2 regions of the Mucilaginibacter sp. cycad4 genome follow, and region 1 is predicted to be linked to the other one. Evidence: riboswitches for the same ligand, from Rfam matches in the RefSeq annotation. Region 1 holds a riboswitch; the other holds the start of a gene.
What was found. A riboswitch is a leader RNA that binds a small molecule or an ion and turns the genes downstream of it on or off. The one in region 1 is predicted to bind S-adenosylmethionine.
Positions count from the first base shown of each region.

Region 2: it holds a riboswitch for S-adenosylmethionine, as region 1 does, so the genes downstream of both, SNE26_RS08920 (O-acetylhomoserine aminocarboxypropyltransferase/cysteine synthase) here and metH (methionine synthase) in region 1, are expected to answer to the same signal.

Region 1 covers NZ_CP139559.1:5,420,612-5,428,265, reverse strand. Annotated here, with positions in the region: gene SNE26_RS22040 (hypothetical protein) at 1-106, opposite strand, end outside; gene SNE26_RS22035 (methylenetetrahydrofolate reductase) at 348-1,304, opposite strand; partial or broken gene SNE26_RS22030 (ISAs1 family transposase) at 1,397-2,490, opposite strand; gene metH (methionine synthase) at 2,749-6,453, opposite strand; SAM riboswitch class I at 6,641-6,750, opposite strand; gene SNE26_RS22020 (Bax inhibitor-1/YccA family protein) at 6,885-7,616, opposite strand.
Region 2 covers NZ_CP139559.1:2,186,986-2,194,639, forward strand. Annotated here, with positions in the region: gene SNE26_RS08890 (SDR family oxidoreductase) at 1-572, opposite strand, end outside; gene SNE26_RS08895 (menaquinone biosynthesis protein) at 755-1,498, opposite strand; gene SNE26_RS08900 (histidine phosphatase family protein) at 1,512-2,138, opposite strand; gene mqnE (aminofutalosine synthase MqnE) at 2,225-3,418, opposite strand; gene SNE26_RS08910 (hypothetical protein) at 3,512-4,030, opposite strand; gene SNE26_RS08915 (aminotransferase class V-fold PLP-dependent enzyme) at 4,130-5,248, shown strand; SAM riboswitch class I at 5,438-5,548, shown strand; gene SNE26_RS08920 (O-acetylhomoserine aminocarboxypropyltransferase/cysteine synthase) at 5,792-7,111, shown strand; gene metX (homoserine O-acetyltransferase) at 7,266-7,654, shown strand, end outside.

The DNA of each region.
Region 1 (7,654 bases):
CCCGGCCGGGATGCTGAATTTGTTTGGCCGCGCCTTTAAGCAGATGGGTAATGCTAAGCCCCAAAGTAATGCTGATAACAGCCTTGATGTGACTAAAGGTATCCATAGGCAGGTTTATTACTAAAATAAAAATAGTGTTTTATTTTAGTAATAGGTGTTACTATAAATATCTGGTGGTCAATTATTCCCGTCATTGCGAGGTACGAAGCAATGACGGGAATAAGATAAAGGTCATGTTGAACTTGTTTCAACATCCCACTTGCTAAGCAACCATGCTAAGCAAATTGAGCTACCTGTCCTGTGAGGTGCCGAAACAAGTTCGGCATGACGTTGTGAGTTTGTGCCCCCTAAAATATAGCCTCAGCAATCCTTTTGGTTGGCCCGGCATTACTCATGGTATAAAAATGCAGTACCGGTGCGCCAAAAGCAATCAGTTCTTTACACTGGTTAATCATCCATTCAATGCCTACTTCTTTCACGTCCTTTTCGGTGGCGCAGGCATGGATAGCATCGCTCAGATCTTCCGGAATATCGATATGGAAGGTTTTTGACAGCGTAACTAATTGTTTTGATGATGTGATCGGCTTCAGGCCGGGGATAATAGGCACATTGATGCCATTGGCCCGGCAGCCGTTTACAAACTCCTTGTATCTGTCGATATCAAAAAACATTTGGGTTACAATGAACTGCGCGCCCATCTCTACCTTTTGTTTAAGGTATTTGAAATCGGTTTTAAGGTTAGGGGCCTCAAAATGCTTTTCAGGGTAGCCGGCCACGCCAATACAAAAGTTTGTTTTGGCAGTATTGCCATGGTCCTCATGCAGGTAAATACCGTTGTTGAGGTTAACCACCTGCTGCAGCAAATCAGTAGCATAGCAATGGCCGTTAGGCGTAGGTACAAATGATGAATCACCGAGACGGGCATCACCGCGTAAAACGAGTACGTTTTCGATACCTAAAAACTCCAGCTCGATAAGGGCATTCTCGGTTTCGTCTTTAGTAAAGCCGCCGCAAAGCAGGTGAGGCACGGTATCGACCTTATACCTGTTCATAATAGCCGCGCAAATAGCAATAGTGCCCGGACGCTTGCGGTAAGAGAGTTTCTCGAGCAGACCGCTTGGATGCTGCTTATAAATAAAATCCTCGCGCAGGGTAGTAACATCAATAAACGGAGGTTTAAATTCCATCAATGGATCGATAGCATTATAAATGCCCTGGATGCTCTGCCCCTTTAAAGGCGGGATCAGTTCAAAAGAAAAAAGTGTTTTGCCGTTGGCGTTTGCTATATGTTCAGGTATTTTCATTTGACCCCTAACCCCCTAAAGGGGGAATTTTTTATTTAAGTTTTATAATATACTTTTTTTAGCTCCCCTCTTGAGAGCAGGGCTGTTGCATTCTAATTTAATAGTTGTTTCAACCTGTTGATATCGTTGCAAACAAGCCTTTGCGCTTGTGCGAGGTTTGGGTAATCATTTATTCTAAATACATTAATAACTATGTTTCTGAACACAGAAGTATTTTCAGGCGCATTGGATGTTCTAATTCGTGAAGCGTCTTCGTTAAATGTCACGTCCTTTACCCAATGAAGACTGTTTTCTATACTCCAATGGCTTTTAATACCATGGCAGAATATTTGCGCATTACCGATTAAGCTACTGATGAAAAAGGCGTATTCTTCCCGGATACGTCCTTTTTCTTTTACCCAGCGATGCACTTTAATAAGTTGGCTTACCCCAGCCCATGTGTTACTGATTTCCTCTGTTCCCGGGTACACCCAAACTGTTCTACGTTCTATTCGCCCTTTGTTTTTCAACAACTCAACAAACTTACTACAAACCATTGCCTCGTCCGATGTAATGGTTTCGATCTTTTTGTAAAGGTTCTTTTGATTCTTCTTCACACCTATTATATAATTGTTATCTGTATCAATAATAGCCTCTACCGTTTTTTTTGACAATGTAATGCGTCAAGTGTAAACGTTACCCCCTGTAATCCTAAACTGGAAATAAGCTGCTGAACTACAGAGATTTCACTTTGTTTTGAGTTGTCAACTAAACCATGGCCAACGACTTGATTACTCCTGCTACTATACAAGCTTACCAGGCTTACAAATCGTTGTTTGTCAAGAGAATAATCGCTCATCGTCCCTTTCATTGCCTTACCATCTATATGTAGCCATTCATTTTTAGACAAATCAATATGCTGACTGGCCCATTTATGGAAACTCTCATTTAAGCTGTTAAAGTCTAAATCTTGTATTACACGTCTTATAGTATAAAAGCTTGGAAGGCGGGCTTTATTAGGCTGAAAGAAGGCCAAAAGATCGACTTCATTCCGCTTTATAAAATCACCCATCGAACGATAGCCATGATAACCGCTCATTGTACTCATTAACACAAGCAACAGAATGAAAGTCTGGTCATGGCGCTGGCCTGCCTTTCGCCTTATATCCGGTAACTCTGATAAATACGCTAATATGCTCTTATCCATCCTAACTTTTTTGACCTCAAGTTAACTTATAATATTTAGAATGCAACAGCCCTGCTCTTGAGAGGGGGTGCGTCGGTAATGTGTGTAGGGAGGGGTGTGTTGTCTGGTGTTCATTCCCACTTTGTTTAACACACCCCTCCCCCCCCTCTCAAGAGGGGAATCGCACGCGCCTTACGCTTTTTTTTAACGCCGCCGCTCGGCTCCAGCCGAGTGGCGGCGAATTTTTTTATTCTTCCTCCCCCTTTAGGGGGCGGGGGGCTAATAATTAATATTTGGCCCCAACCATCTTTCTGCATCTTCCAACGGCATGTTTTTCCTAACCGCGTAATCTTCCACCTGGTCTTTGCTGATCTTGCCAAGGCCAAAATACCTTGCCTGCGGATGCGCGAAGTAGAAACCGCTTACCGACGCAGCCGGTAACATGGCCAGGCTTTCGGTAAGGTGCATGTGCGCGTTATTCTCGGCTTTTAACAACTCAAACAAGGTGGTTTTTTCGGTGTGGTCCGGACAGGCGGGATAGCCCGGCGCCGGACGGATACCCTGGTATTCCTCCTTGATCAGGTCGGCATTGCTTAGTTGCTCGCCTTTGGCATAGCCCCAGTGTTCTTTACGTACCAACTCATGCATTTTTTCGGCGAAGGCTTCGGCAAGGCGGTCGGCAAGGGCTTTGGCCATAATGCTGTTATAATCGTCATGGTCGGCCTCAAACTCGGCTACCAGTTCGTCGCAACCCAAACCCGTGGTTACAGCAAAGCCTCCAAAATAATCAGGCACACCGCTTTCTTTAGGTGCGATAAAATCCGACAGGGCGTAATATGGATCATTCTTTACCTTTTCGGCTTGCTGACGAAGAGTGTGAATGCGGGTTAATACTTCGGTACGACTTTCATCGGTATACAATTCAATATCATCACCTACACTATTTGCCGGCCAAAAGCCGATAACGCCGCGGGCTGTTAACAGCTTCTCGTTAACGATGCGCTTCATAAGCACCTGTGCATCGTCAAATAGTTTTTTGGCTTCAACGCCTACAAACTTATCCTCAAAGATCTTCGGATAGCTGCCGCGAAGTTCCCAGGTATGGAAAAACGGTGTCCAATCGATATAAGGCAGCAACTCTTCCAGCGGGAAATTCTCAAATACTTTGGTACCGGTAAACGCAGGTTTCGGCGCCACATCGCCATCCAGGCTAATCTGGAACTTGCCCGCGCGGGCTTCTTCGATAGTTACAAAACGTTTATCCGATTTTTTGTTGGCATGTGCTTCACGGGCTTTAGCATATTCATCCTTAATGCCCTGGATATAGGCATCGCGGTTATCCTTGCTCATGAGATTGCTGCATACGGTAACACTGCGCGATGCATCCAGCACGTGAATGGCAGCCCCGGAGTATTGCGGTGCAACTTTTACCGCCGCATGAATGCGCGATGTGGTAGCACCACCAATGATGAGCGGAATGGTAAACCCTTCGCGCTCCATTTCCTTAGCAAAATGCACCATCTCATCAAGCGACGGGGTAATTAAACCACTCAGCCCGATGATATCAACGTTTTGCTTTTTAGCCTCTTCAATAATGCGCTGTGCCGGTACCATCACCCCAAGGTCGATCACCTCGAAGTTGTTACAGGCCAACACCACGCCAACTATATTTTTGCCGATGTCATGTACATCGCCTTTTACGGTAGCCATTAAAACTTTGCCGGCATTAGCACGCTGATCAGCATTGGCGTTGTTCTTTTTCTCTTCCTCGATGAAGGGCAGCAGATAAGCCACTGCCTTTTTCATTACACGGGCCGATTTTACCACCTGCGGCAAAAACATTTTACCCGCGCCAAATAAATCACCCACGATGTTCATGCCATCCATCAGCGGACCTTCAATCACTTCAAGGGGTTTGCTGTAGGCCTGGCGGGCTTCCTCCACATCATCGTCAAGGTATTCAACGATACCCTTCACCAGTGAGTGGGAGAGGCGCTCCTGAACGGTACCTTTACGCCACTCTTCATCACGCACTACTTCTTTGCCTTTACTCTTGATGGTATCGGCAAATTCAACCAAACGCTCGGTAGCATCCGGACGGCGGTTAAGCAGTACGTCTTCCACCAGTTCCAGCAGGTTTTTGGGGATCTCTTCATAAACTTCCAGCATCCCGGCGTTAACAATACCCATATCCATACCGGCTTTAATAGCATGGTACAGGAAAGCCGAGTGCATAGCTTCGCGCACCGTATTATTACCCCTGAACGAGAAGGAGATATTACTTACCCCTCCGCTCACTTTGGCATGGGGCAGGTTTTGTTTGATCCAGCGGGTGGCTTCAATAAAGTCGACCGCATAGTTGTTATGCTCTTCTAAACCGGTAGCAACGGTAAGGATATTAGGGTCAAAAATGATGTCCTGCGGTGGGAAACCCACTTCATTCACCAGGATATCGTATGAGCGTTTACAGATTTCGATACGGCGCTCCAATGAATCGGCCTGACCGGTTTCGTCAAAGGCCATTACAACGGTGGCTGCACCATAGCTTAAGATTTTCCGGGCCTGCTCCCTGAATTTTTCCTCACCCTCTTTTAGGGAGATAGAGTTCACTATACCTTTACCCTGTACGCATTTCAAACCAGCCTCGATCACTGTCCATTTTGAGGAGTCGATCATGATAGGCAGTTTGGCGATATCCGGCTCGGAGGCAACAAGGTTCAGAAATTTCACCATCACCGCTTCCGAATCGATCATGCCCTCATCCATGTTAATGTCGATGACCTGTGCGCCTCCTTCAACCTGTTGCAGGGCAACAGATAAGGCTGCCTCATAATCTTCGGCAAGGATGAGTTTAGAGAACTTTGGAGAGCCGGTGATATTGGTACGTTCACCCACGTTCACAAAGATGCTTTCGGGTTTTATGGTAACGGATTCCAAACCGCTCAGGCGCATATCCGGCTCAATTTGCGGGATAGGGCGGGGCGGATATTTAGCAGCCTTATCGGCAATGCATTTAATATGCTCGGGTGTAGTACCACAGCAACCACCAACGATGTTAACCAACCCGGACTTGATAAAATCATCAACCTGGTGCGCGGTTTCATGCGGGGTTTCATCGTACTGGCCAAACTCGTTAGGTAAACCGGCGTTTGGGTAAGCAGAGATAAATACACCTGCTTTTTCAGAAAGCTCGGCCAGGTGTGGGCGCATTTCCCTGGCACCTAAAGCACAATTTAAACCTACTGATAGCAGGTTGGCGTGGCTTATCGAGTTCCAGAAAGCCTCAACCGTTTGCCCGGAAAGGGTACGGCCCGAAGCATCGGTAATGGTACCCGAAATCATGATACCGCCGTTATCGCGGAAGGCAGGAAAATCCTTACCGGCAGCTTTACATTCCAGCTCATACCGTTTTATGGCGAACAAAGCAGCCTTGGCGTTCAATGTATCGAAAATAGTTTCAACCAATAACAAATGCGAACCACCATCAACCAAGCCACGAACCTGGTCATAATAGGCTTCGGCAAGGTCATCAAAAGTAACGGCGCGGTATCCCGGGTCATTTACATCAGGCGATAAAGAAGCAGTACGGTTGGTTGGGCCTATGGCACCGGCAACAAAGCGCGGTTTGGCAGGGTTGCGCTGCGTATATTCATCGGCAACTTCGCGGGCAATGCGCGCACCTTCGTAGCTTAGTTCATAGGCCAGTTCTTCGAGGTGATAATCGGCAAGGGAAATTACCTGCGTACTGAAAGTATTGGTCTCAATAATATCGGCACCGGCATCCAGGTATTCGGCGTGGATGGCTTTGATAATATCGGGCCGTGTGATATTGAGCAGGTCGTTATTGCCCTGCAGGTCGCTATGATGATCGCGAAAACGCTCGCCACGAAAATCCTTCTCGGTAAGCTGGTACCGCTGTATCATGGTACCCATCGCCCCATCAATCACCAGGATGCGTTTCTGTAATTCTTTTCTAATGTCCATTTTTTGATTTCACCAATTTTTATTTGATGATTTCACCGATTGCTTTGATTTTAAAGATTGTTAGGATCTACCGACGTCTTAAGCAAATAGCCGGTCAGTAAAAATTAAATCAGTGTAATCAGAACAATCGTTGTAATCACAAATAAATAAAAGCTTATCTCGAAAAGTCGGGTGTTGTTATGACTTTCGCTTATCTGTCCGGGCGCATAATTGCTGCCTGGTAGAATGTAGCACCTTGTGAAGCACAGGTTGCTAAGACATCGCAGGGTCTAATCCCTCCGTCTTTCTCCATAAGCACCGCAAAGTTGCGCAATAAAGTTGTCATTTGCAAGTGTATAACGTACGCTAAATATCACAGCTAAGCCACATTGTTAAACAAAAAAAGCCGCCTATGAAAACGGCAGCTTTTTGATTGAGTTTCTTAATTAGAATTATCTTCTTCTGCCGAATAAACGGAGGATCATCAGGAAAAGGTTGATGAAGTCAAGGTACAATGTTAAACCACCTAAAAGGGCCATTTTACTTGTTGATGAGGTGCCATATTCAAGACCGGCTCCTATGCGTTTCAATTTCTGAACATCATAAGCGGTTAATCCAACAAATACTGCGATGCCAACATAACTGATGATGTATTCTAACTGAGAACTATGCATAAACATGTTAAATAACGATGCTACGATAATACCAATAAGACCCATCATCATGATCGATCCAAACTTGGTAAGATCGGTATTGGTTGTATACCCTGCCACGGCCATTATACCGAAAACAACAGAGGTTGTAATAAATACGCCAAGTACCGAGCTTTCTGTAAACACTCTTAGTATATAACTTAAACTAATACCCATAACTGCCGAAAAAGCGATAAACAGCAGTGCTGCTACACCGTATGATAAACGGTTAAAGCCAAATGAGATTATCAGTACGAACGCAAGCGGCGCAAACATTACAATGGTACCTAAACCGGTATTGCCGCCGGTGGCAGGGTCCCTAAGCATTTCATATAACGCCTGGTTACCTGAAAATATGAACGCACACAAGGCCGAAAGCCCCAGGGCAACAAACATCCACACAAATACATTAGCTATGAATTTGCGCGACGCATCTTGTTCATTTAATTGTATTACGTTTTTATAAACGTATTCGGGATCTTTAATTTCCATTTTTTGTTATTAAATAATATACGAATTTATGAATAAAA
Region 2 (7,654 bases), 3.2 Mb from region 1:
ATCTTATGCGGGGCAAGTTCCTGTGCTATACTTTTCATAAACATCATAATACCGCCCTTACTGGCTGCGTAATTTACATGGCCCGCCCAGGGAATTACTTCATGTACGCTGCTCATGCAGATGATCTTGCCCGCGGCTTTGCTTCCTCCTTCAACAACACCGCGTTTTATAAACTCCCTGGCAGCCTCCCTGGCACAAAGAAACTGGCCGGTTAAGTTAATACTGATCACTTTGTTCCAGTCATCAAGCGTCATATCAACCAATCTGGCATCTTTTTGCAAACCGGCATTATTTACAAGGATATCGATAGTGCCGTATTGCTTAAATATTTCGGCAAACATGGCTTTTACCTCTTCTTCGTGGCTCACATCAGCCCGGAATGCAAATGCCTCGCCGCCTGATGCCCTGATCTGGCCAACCACATCATCGGCGGCAGCTTTATTATGGGCATAGTTAATCAGTAGTTTGGCTCCGGCAGCGGCCATTGCCAACGCTACGCCTTTACCAATGCCGCTATCGGCACCAGTTACCAACGCCGCTTGTCCTTTTAATAGTTGGGGGTTATTGCTCATAGATAAACGTTTTTGTGTTTAAGATAAGCAATTGAATTGAGAGGGGAATTGTTTTTGTCTGAACCGGGATTTCTCCCCGTCATTGCGAGGCACGAAGCAATCGCGAACTATACAGGGCGAACCTGCTAATCGGGGATTGCTTCGTGCCTCGCAATGACGCTTTTGAAGAAACGGACGACAAATTACAACGCCTTTATATAATCATGAAACATGTACAGGGCTTTCTTCTTTTCCGCTGTTAAATCATAATCTATTTTAACCATCAGGTAGTCAACCAGGTCAAAATCATCGCGCATGGTTAATTCTTTAAACAGCTCTTCCCGGTGGTCAAGGCCGTATTTTAACGACTCATTAAACTCATCCATAAATTCCTGCGGGATAGGTTTATTGGCTATCCAGGCTGCAAAGGTGAACGGCAGGCCGGTCATTTTTTGCCATTCTTCGGCAAGGTCGTAAACGTATCTGTATTGCTGCTTCTTGCCGAAGGTACGGTCGCCTATTTGCACAAAGGCGGTTTGTTCATCTGTAGATTGAGCATAATCCGGCGCATTAATTACCTGCTGTGGATTTACCTGCCAGTGGTTTTTAAGCAGCACACGGGCCAGGTTATTTGATGAGCGCGATTGCGGATCAAGCTGAATAGTGGTTACATCCTTAATATCGCAATTACTGAAAATAAAAACTGAGTTTACTGCGCCTACTGCGCCAATGCAATAGTCAGAAACAATTTCCCATTTTGGCAAACTCAATGCCGCTGCAACCGGGATAAGACCGATATCAACCACATCGTCTATGAGCTTTTGTGCACAGTCTGACGGGATATCAAGGCTCAGGTCAATTTTGTTAATAATGTCGGTATGTTGAATGCCGTATAAAAAGGGTTTGGTATTAGTGTAGCTTACTGCTGATATTCTGATCTTGTTCACAAATTCGCTATTTCTATTCTTCGGAATGTTTTAGATGTTCGGCGTTATTAAAGTCGATGATCTCAAATTTTTCGCCATTGTAGGTTACCTTATATAATACCAGGTTTTGATGCGGGAAGGTATCCATTTCGGATAAGGGTTTGCCGGTAAGGATGCAAAGCAACAAGCGTAAAGCACGGCCATGCATACAAATAAGCACGTTTTTTTCTTCAGGGTGGCTCATGATCACCTCCATGGCCTCGCGCTGGCGTACCTCAACCTCAAGCGGACTTTCGCCTCCTTCAAATTTGCTGTCGAGTTTACCATCCAGCCAATCGCGCATAATCTGCAGAAAAGCGGCTTTATTATCGGTAGTTGGCGACTGGCCTTCGTGAATGCCCCAGGCCAGCTCATCCAAACCCGGAAGCTTTTCATAAGGAATCCCCAGATCAATAAAAGGCTGGATACTTTGCTGGGTGCGCTTTAATGCCGATATATAAATTTTATCAAACGGGACTGTTTTATAAGCCTCAAAAAACTGGCAGGCCTGTTTACGGCCTTCGTCATTTAAATCGGTATCTACTCCGCGGCCCTGTATAATACCAAGTTTGTTATACTCAGTTTGGCCGTGGCGTACTATATATAAGGTTTTTTGTATCATTCTTCTTTAAGCTTAAAGCGCAAGGCTTAAAGCTTTCCTGCTTGTTGTGTTTTTTCTTTTTAGCTTCCGGCTTTAAGCTTTTAGCTTCAATTAATAACCGGTAATTTGTAGTACTGGGGCTTTGGCTCATCGCCAAACTCAAAGTTGGTATAATCCGTTACTACATTATATAATGTATCACGTTCGATGGGCTGGCGGCTTACGTGTTTAATTAACTCTACCACCTGTTTGGTGCTCATGCCGGGATGCTGCTCTTCGGCACCGGCCATTGAGTATATTTTGGTGGTATCATCCAGCGTTCCATCAATATCGTCAACGCCAAAATTAAGCGAAAGCTGTGCTGTAGTACGGCTGATCATGGCCCAGTAGGCTTTGATATGATCAAAGTTATCCAGGTAGATGCGGGATACAGCGTAATTGCGCAAATCTTCAATTACCGAAACCTCGGGTACGTGCGACATCTGGTTATCCTTGTTACGGAACTTAAGCGGAATGAATGTCTGGAACCCGCCTGTTTTATCCTGCAACTGGCGCAGGCGCTCCATGTGGTCAACACGATGTTTATATGCTTCAATATGCCCGTAAAGCATGGTTGCATTTGAACGGCCGCCAAGCTTATGCCACTCTTCATGAATAGCCAGCCACTGATCGGCAGTGCATTTATCTTTCGAGATCTGGTCCCTTATTTCAGGGTCGAAAATTTCCGCGCCGCCGCCGGGGATTGAGTCCAGCCCTGCTTCCTGCATCAGGCGCATGCCAGTGGCGTAATCAATTTTTGCTTTTTTAAATATGTAATGATATTCAACCGGAGTTAACGCCTTGATATGCAGTTCCGGGCGGTGGGCACGGATGCGGGCAAAAAGCTCCTGGTAAAAAGGCACATCATATTGCGGCAACACACCGCCAACAATATGGACCTCGGTAACGGGCTCGCCGTCATATTTGGCAACCATGTTGAACATCTCATCCATGGTATATTCCCATCCTTCTGATTTTTGTTTCAGCAGGCGCGAGTATGAACAAAATTTGCAGTCGTAAACGCAAAGATTGGTTGGCTCAATATGAAAATTACGGTTAAAATAAGTTTTATCGCCGTGGCGTTCCTCGCGAATGTAATTGGCTAAAGTGCCAAGATATCCAAGTTCGCCCTGCTCGTAAAGCAAAACGCCTTCATCAAAAGTGATGCGTTGTTTGTCAAGAACTTTTTGAGCAATATGCTTTAAATCAGCAGATAAATTCGGATCGTTAAGTAAAAACTGTAAATTATCTGAATTATGCATCAATTAAAAATTTGACCAAAGGTACTAAAAAGCATAAAAGTAATATGCGTTATGACACATATCGGCCAAATTTCACGGTAAATTACAATAAAGTTACAGAGCCTTGATTTCGCTTATAGCGATGCCTGTTGAGCAATCATCCTGGCAGCCATTGGGTACATAGCTGGCTATTGAGATCATACCATCATTATTGGTTTCAAAATAAATGGTGTTCTTTTTCTTATCTGCTGCAAGCCATTCGTTCTTTGCTTTTTGATAAACCTGGTCCAGGGTTATTGGCGCAGCACCGGCGGCGTGCTGGTTTAACGAATTTTTATCTTCATACCATTGATCCCCTATTTTTTTTGTTGGAGGAGTATTTGCAGCTGTATATTCTAAAGTATATGAAAGATAATCTCTTGATACTACCGCGCCATTTTGAACGGTGATCTTTGTTTCGGAGCCATAGCCAAAAATTGAACCGGCATTAACGGTGTAAGTATAAGAGTTTTTGCTTTCGGCCTTAAAGTTTTGCCATGCTTTATAGCTTTTGTCGTAGGCTGTATCATTGGCATCTTTTTTACAGGCATATAGCCCTATAATAGCAAACAGGAAGATAAGGCATTTTTTCATGTGGTTTGGTTTTTAAACCTATTCGGCAAAAAATATAAAAACGCTACAGCTAAAAACAAATATTCTTGTTTATTTTGGCCGATATCATAATACAATACCATGAAAACTGAAACTATAGCCATACACGCCGGTAACCACGTTGATGAAGCAACAAGGGCCGTGATACAACCCATTATTATGTCAACCACGTTTGAGCGCGGTGAGGATGGCGGTTTCCCGGCGGGTTATATTTACAGCCGTTCATCAAACCCCAACCGCCATGCATTGGAGCATGTGCTGGCTAAGTTAGAGGGCGGTGTTGAAGCGGCTTCCTTTTCATCGGGCAATGCGGCCGGGATGTCGGTATTTCAATCATTGGAGCCTGGCACCCATATAATTGCGCCCGATGATATGTATCACGGCCTGCGCAACCAGCTTAAAACCCTTTTCGCCGGGATCCTTACCTTCGATTTTATCGATGTGAACGATCCGGAAGTTTTGCAGCAGCACATTAAACCCGAAACAGGTTTGATCTGGATAGAAACGCCTTCAAACCCTTTGCTTAAAATAACCGATATTAAAAAGGTAGTTGCCATTGCCAAAGCAAAGGGTATTAAAGTTTTATGCGATAATACTTTTGCAACACCAATTTGCCAGCGGCCGCTTGAGCTGGGCGCGGATATGGTTATGCACTCGGCCACCAAATACTTCGGCGGGCACAGCGACCTGATGGGCGGCGTTTTGATTACTGCCGAAAAGAACGATTGGTGGACAAAAATCAGGCAGGTGCAGGAAATGGGTGGCGCTATCCCCTCGCCTATGGACTGCTATTACCTGGTACGCAGTATCAAAACCTTGCCGTACCGTGTAAAAGGCCATGTACAAAATGCCCAATTGCTTGCCGAATATCTTGAACAACATCCGAATGTTGAACAGGTAATGTACCCTGGTTTGCCATCGCACCCGCAACACGATATTGCCAAAGATCAGATGCTGGCTTTTGGTGGGATGTTATCCTTTACTATTAAAGGTGATGAGAACGATACCCATAACATTATTAATAAACTTAAGCTATTCATTAAAGCAACCAGCCTGGGCGGTGTTGAAAGCCTGATAGAACACCGGGCTACCGTTGAAGGCCCTGATACAAAAACACCGCGAAACCTGCTTAGGGTTTCCGTTGGGCTGGAGCATATTGATGATCTGATAGCTGATATGGAACAGGCTTTATTGAGGTAAAAGGCAAAAGGTTAAAGGTTTTGTGAGAAAAGGATTTTCGATCTACACGAACGCTACTACCTTTTGCCTTTAACCTTTTACCTCAAAAAAAATAAAATTTGGTACATTATCCCATAATCCCTTATATTCGCAACATTATTTGGTAGCGATACCAAGGTCGATCAATACTCCGCACATAGTTCGGGTTTTGATTTATAAAGAAGCGGCGAGAGATCAGGCTCAATGACCCGCTGGCAACCCTTCAATGTTGAAGAAGGTGCCAATTCCTGTCCCGGCAAATAACACCGGGGAATATAAATTTATAACCATGAAAAGTTTAATTAAATTTACGCAACGCAACACTTTTTACACCTTAAACGGTAACGTACAATATATTAGCTCCCCTATTGGCTGTATTTGTATGTGTTGCTGCTGTTGATGCTTAGCACGCTCCTATTTTTCATTCTCTGAAAAGCGTGTTGTTAACCGGTTGTTTTTAAACCGGCTTTCCAAATCCATCTAAACATTAAAAATCTAAATTAAACACATTAAAAAATTACAACTATGTCTGCCTTAAAATTCGAAACCTTACAATTACACGCCGGCCAGGAAGTTGATCCAACCACAGGTTCACGCGCTGTGCCCATTTACCAAACTACTTCATACGTATTTAACAGTGCCGAGCATGGTGCTAACCTGTTTGCATTAAAAGAGTTTGGTAATATTTACACCCGCATCATGAACCCCACTACCGATGTATTTGAAAAACGCATCGCAGCTTTAGAGGGCGGGGTGGCTGCGCTGGCAACAGCATCGGGCCAGGCCTCACAGTTTCTTGCCCTGAATAATATTTTACAGGTTGGCGATAACTTTGTTACTTCCCCTTTCCTGTATGGTGGCACTTATAACCAGTTTAAAGTAGCATTTAAACGTTTGGGTATCAATGCGCGCTTTGCCAAAGATGATACCGCGGCAAGCATTGAAGCACTTATTGATGATAAAACAAAAGCAATTTTCCTGGAAACCATAGGTAATCCCGGCTTTACCATTGCCGATTTTGACAAGGTGAGCGAAGTTGCCAAAAAACATGATCTGCCATTAATTGTTGATAATACCTTCGGCGCGGGTGGTTACCTCTTCCGCCCTATCGAACATGGCGCTAACGTAGTTGTTGAGTCGACAACCAAATGGATTGGCGGGCATGGCACCAGTATTGGCGGTGTTATAATTGACGCCGGTAATTACAACTGGGGCAATGGCAAGTTCCCGCAATTTACAGAGCCATCTGAAGGTTACCACGGACTGATATTTAACGATGTATTTGGTATCGGCGGTCCGTTTGGCAATATTCAATTTATTATCCGCGCCCGTGTTGAGGGCTTGAGAGATTTCGGTCCCTCTCAGGCGCCATTTAATTCATGGTTGAATATCCAGGGACTGGAAACGCTGTCACTGCGTGTACAGCGCCACGTTGACAATGCCCTGCAATTAGCCAAATGGCTGGAGCAGCATCCGCAGGTGGCAAGCGTAAATTACCCGGGACTGGAATCATCACCGTACCACGAGCTTGCAAAAAAATATTTAAAAAATGGTTTTGGCGGCGTATTGTCATTCGAGATTAAGGGGAGTAAAGAGCAGGCCAGCCAGGTGATCAACAACCTGAAACTGGTAAGCCATTTAGCCAATGTGGGCGATGCAAAAACGCTGATCATCCAGCCATCGGCAACCACACATCAGCAATTATCTGCTGAAGAGCAATTAGCTGCCGGTGTTACACCAGCATCATTGCGTGTAGCTGTTGGCATTGAGCATATTGACGATATCAAAGCCGATTTTGAGCAGGCTTTTGCGAAGATTAGGGCAAGTGAGGGTGAATTAGTTTAACAATGTATAGTTTTTTTTAAGTGATATAGTAAACGTTACGTGTAGTTAAGTCTTAAGTTCTAAGTCTACAGCCCGAAGTCAAATCTTTAAAATGTTTGACTTTCGACTTCAAACTAAAGACTTTCGACTTAACACAGCGTGACAAATAACAAGAATGAACGCAGAGATATTTAAATACACTGATACTTTTGAATTTGAATCGGGCCGGCAGCTTGAGGGCTTAGAGATAGGCTTTCATACATACGGCAGGTTAAATAAGGAAAAAAATAACGTTGTTTGGGTTTGCCATGCGCTCACAGCCAACAGCGATGTGTTTGACTGGTGGAAGGGACTTATTGGTGAGGGCTACTTTTTCAACCCCGAAGAGCATTTTATAGTTTGCGCCAATATTTTGGGTTCGCCTTATGGTACTACCAGTCCGTTGAGCATTAACCCGGTTACCGGGCAGCCTTATTATCTTTCATATCCCCAGTTTACTACAAGAGATATGGTTAAAGCGCACCAGTTGCTTGCCGAACATTTAAACATCAATAATATCAGTGT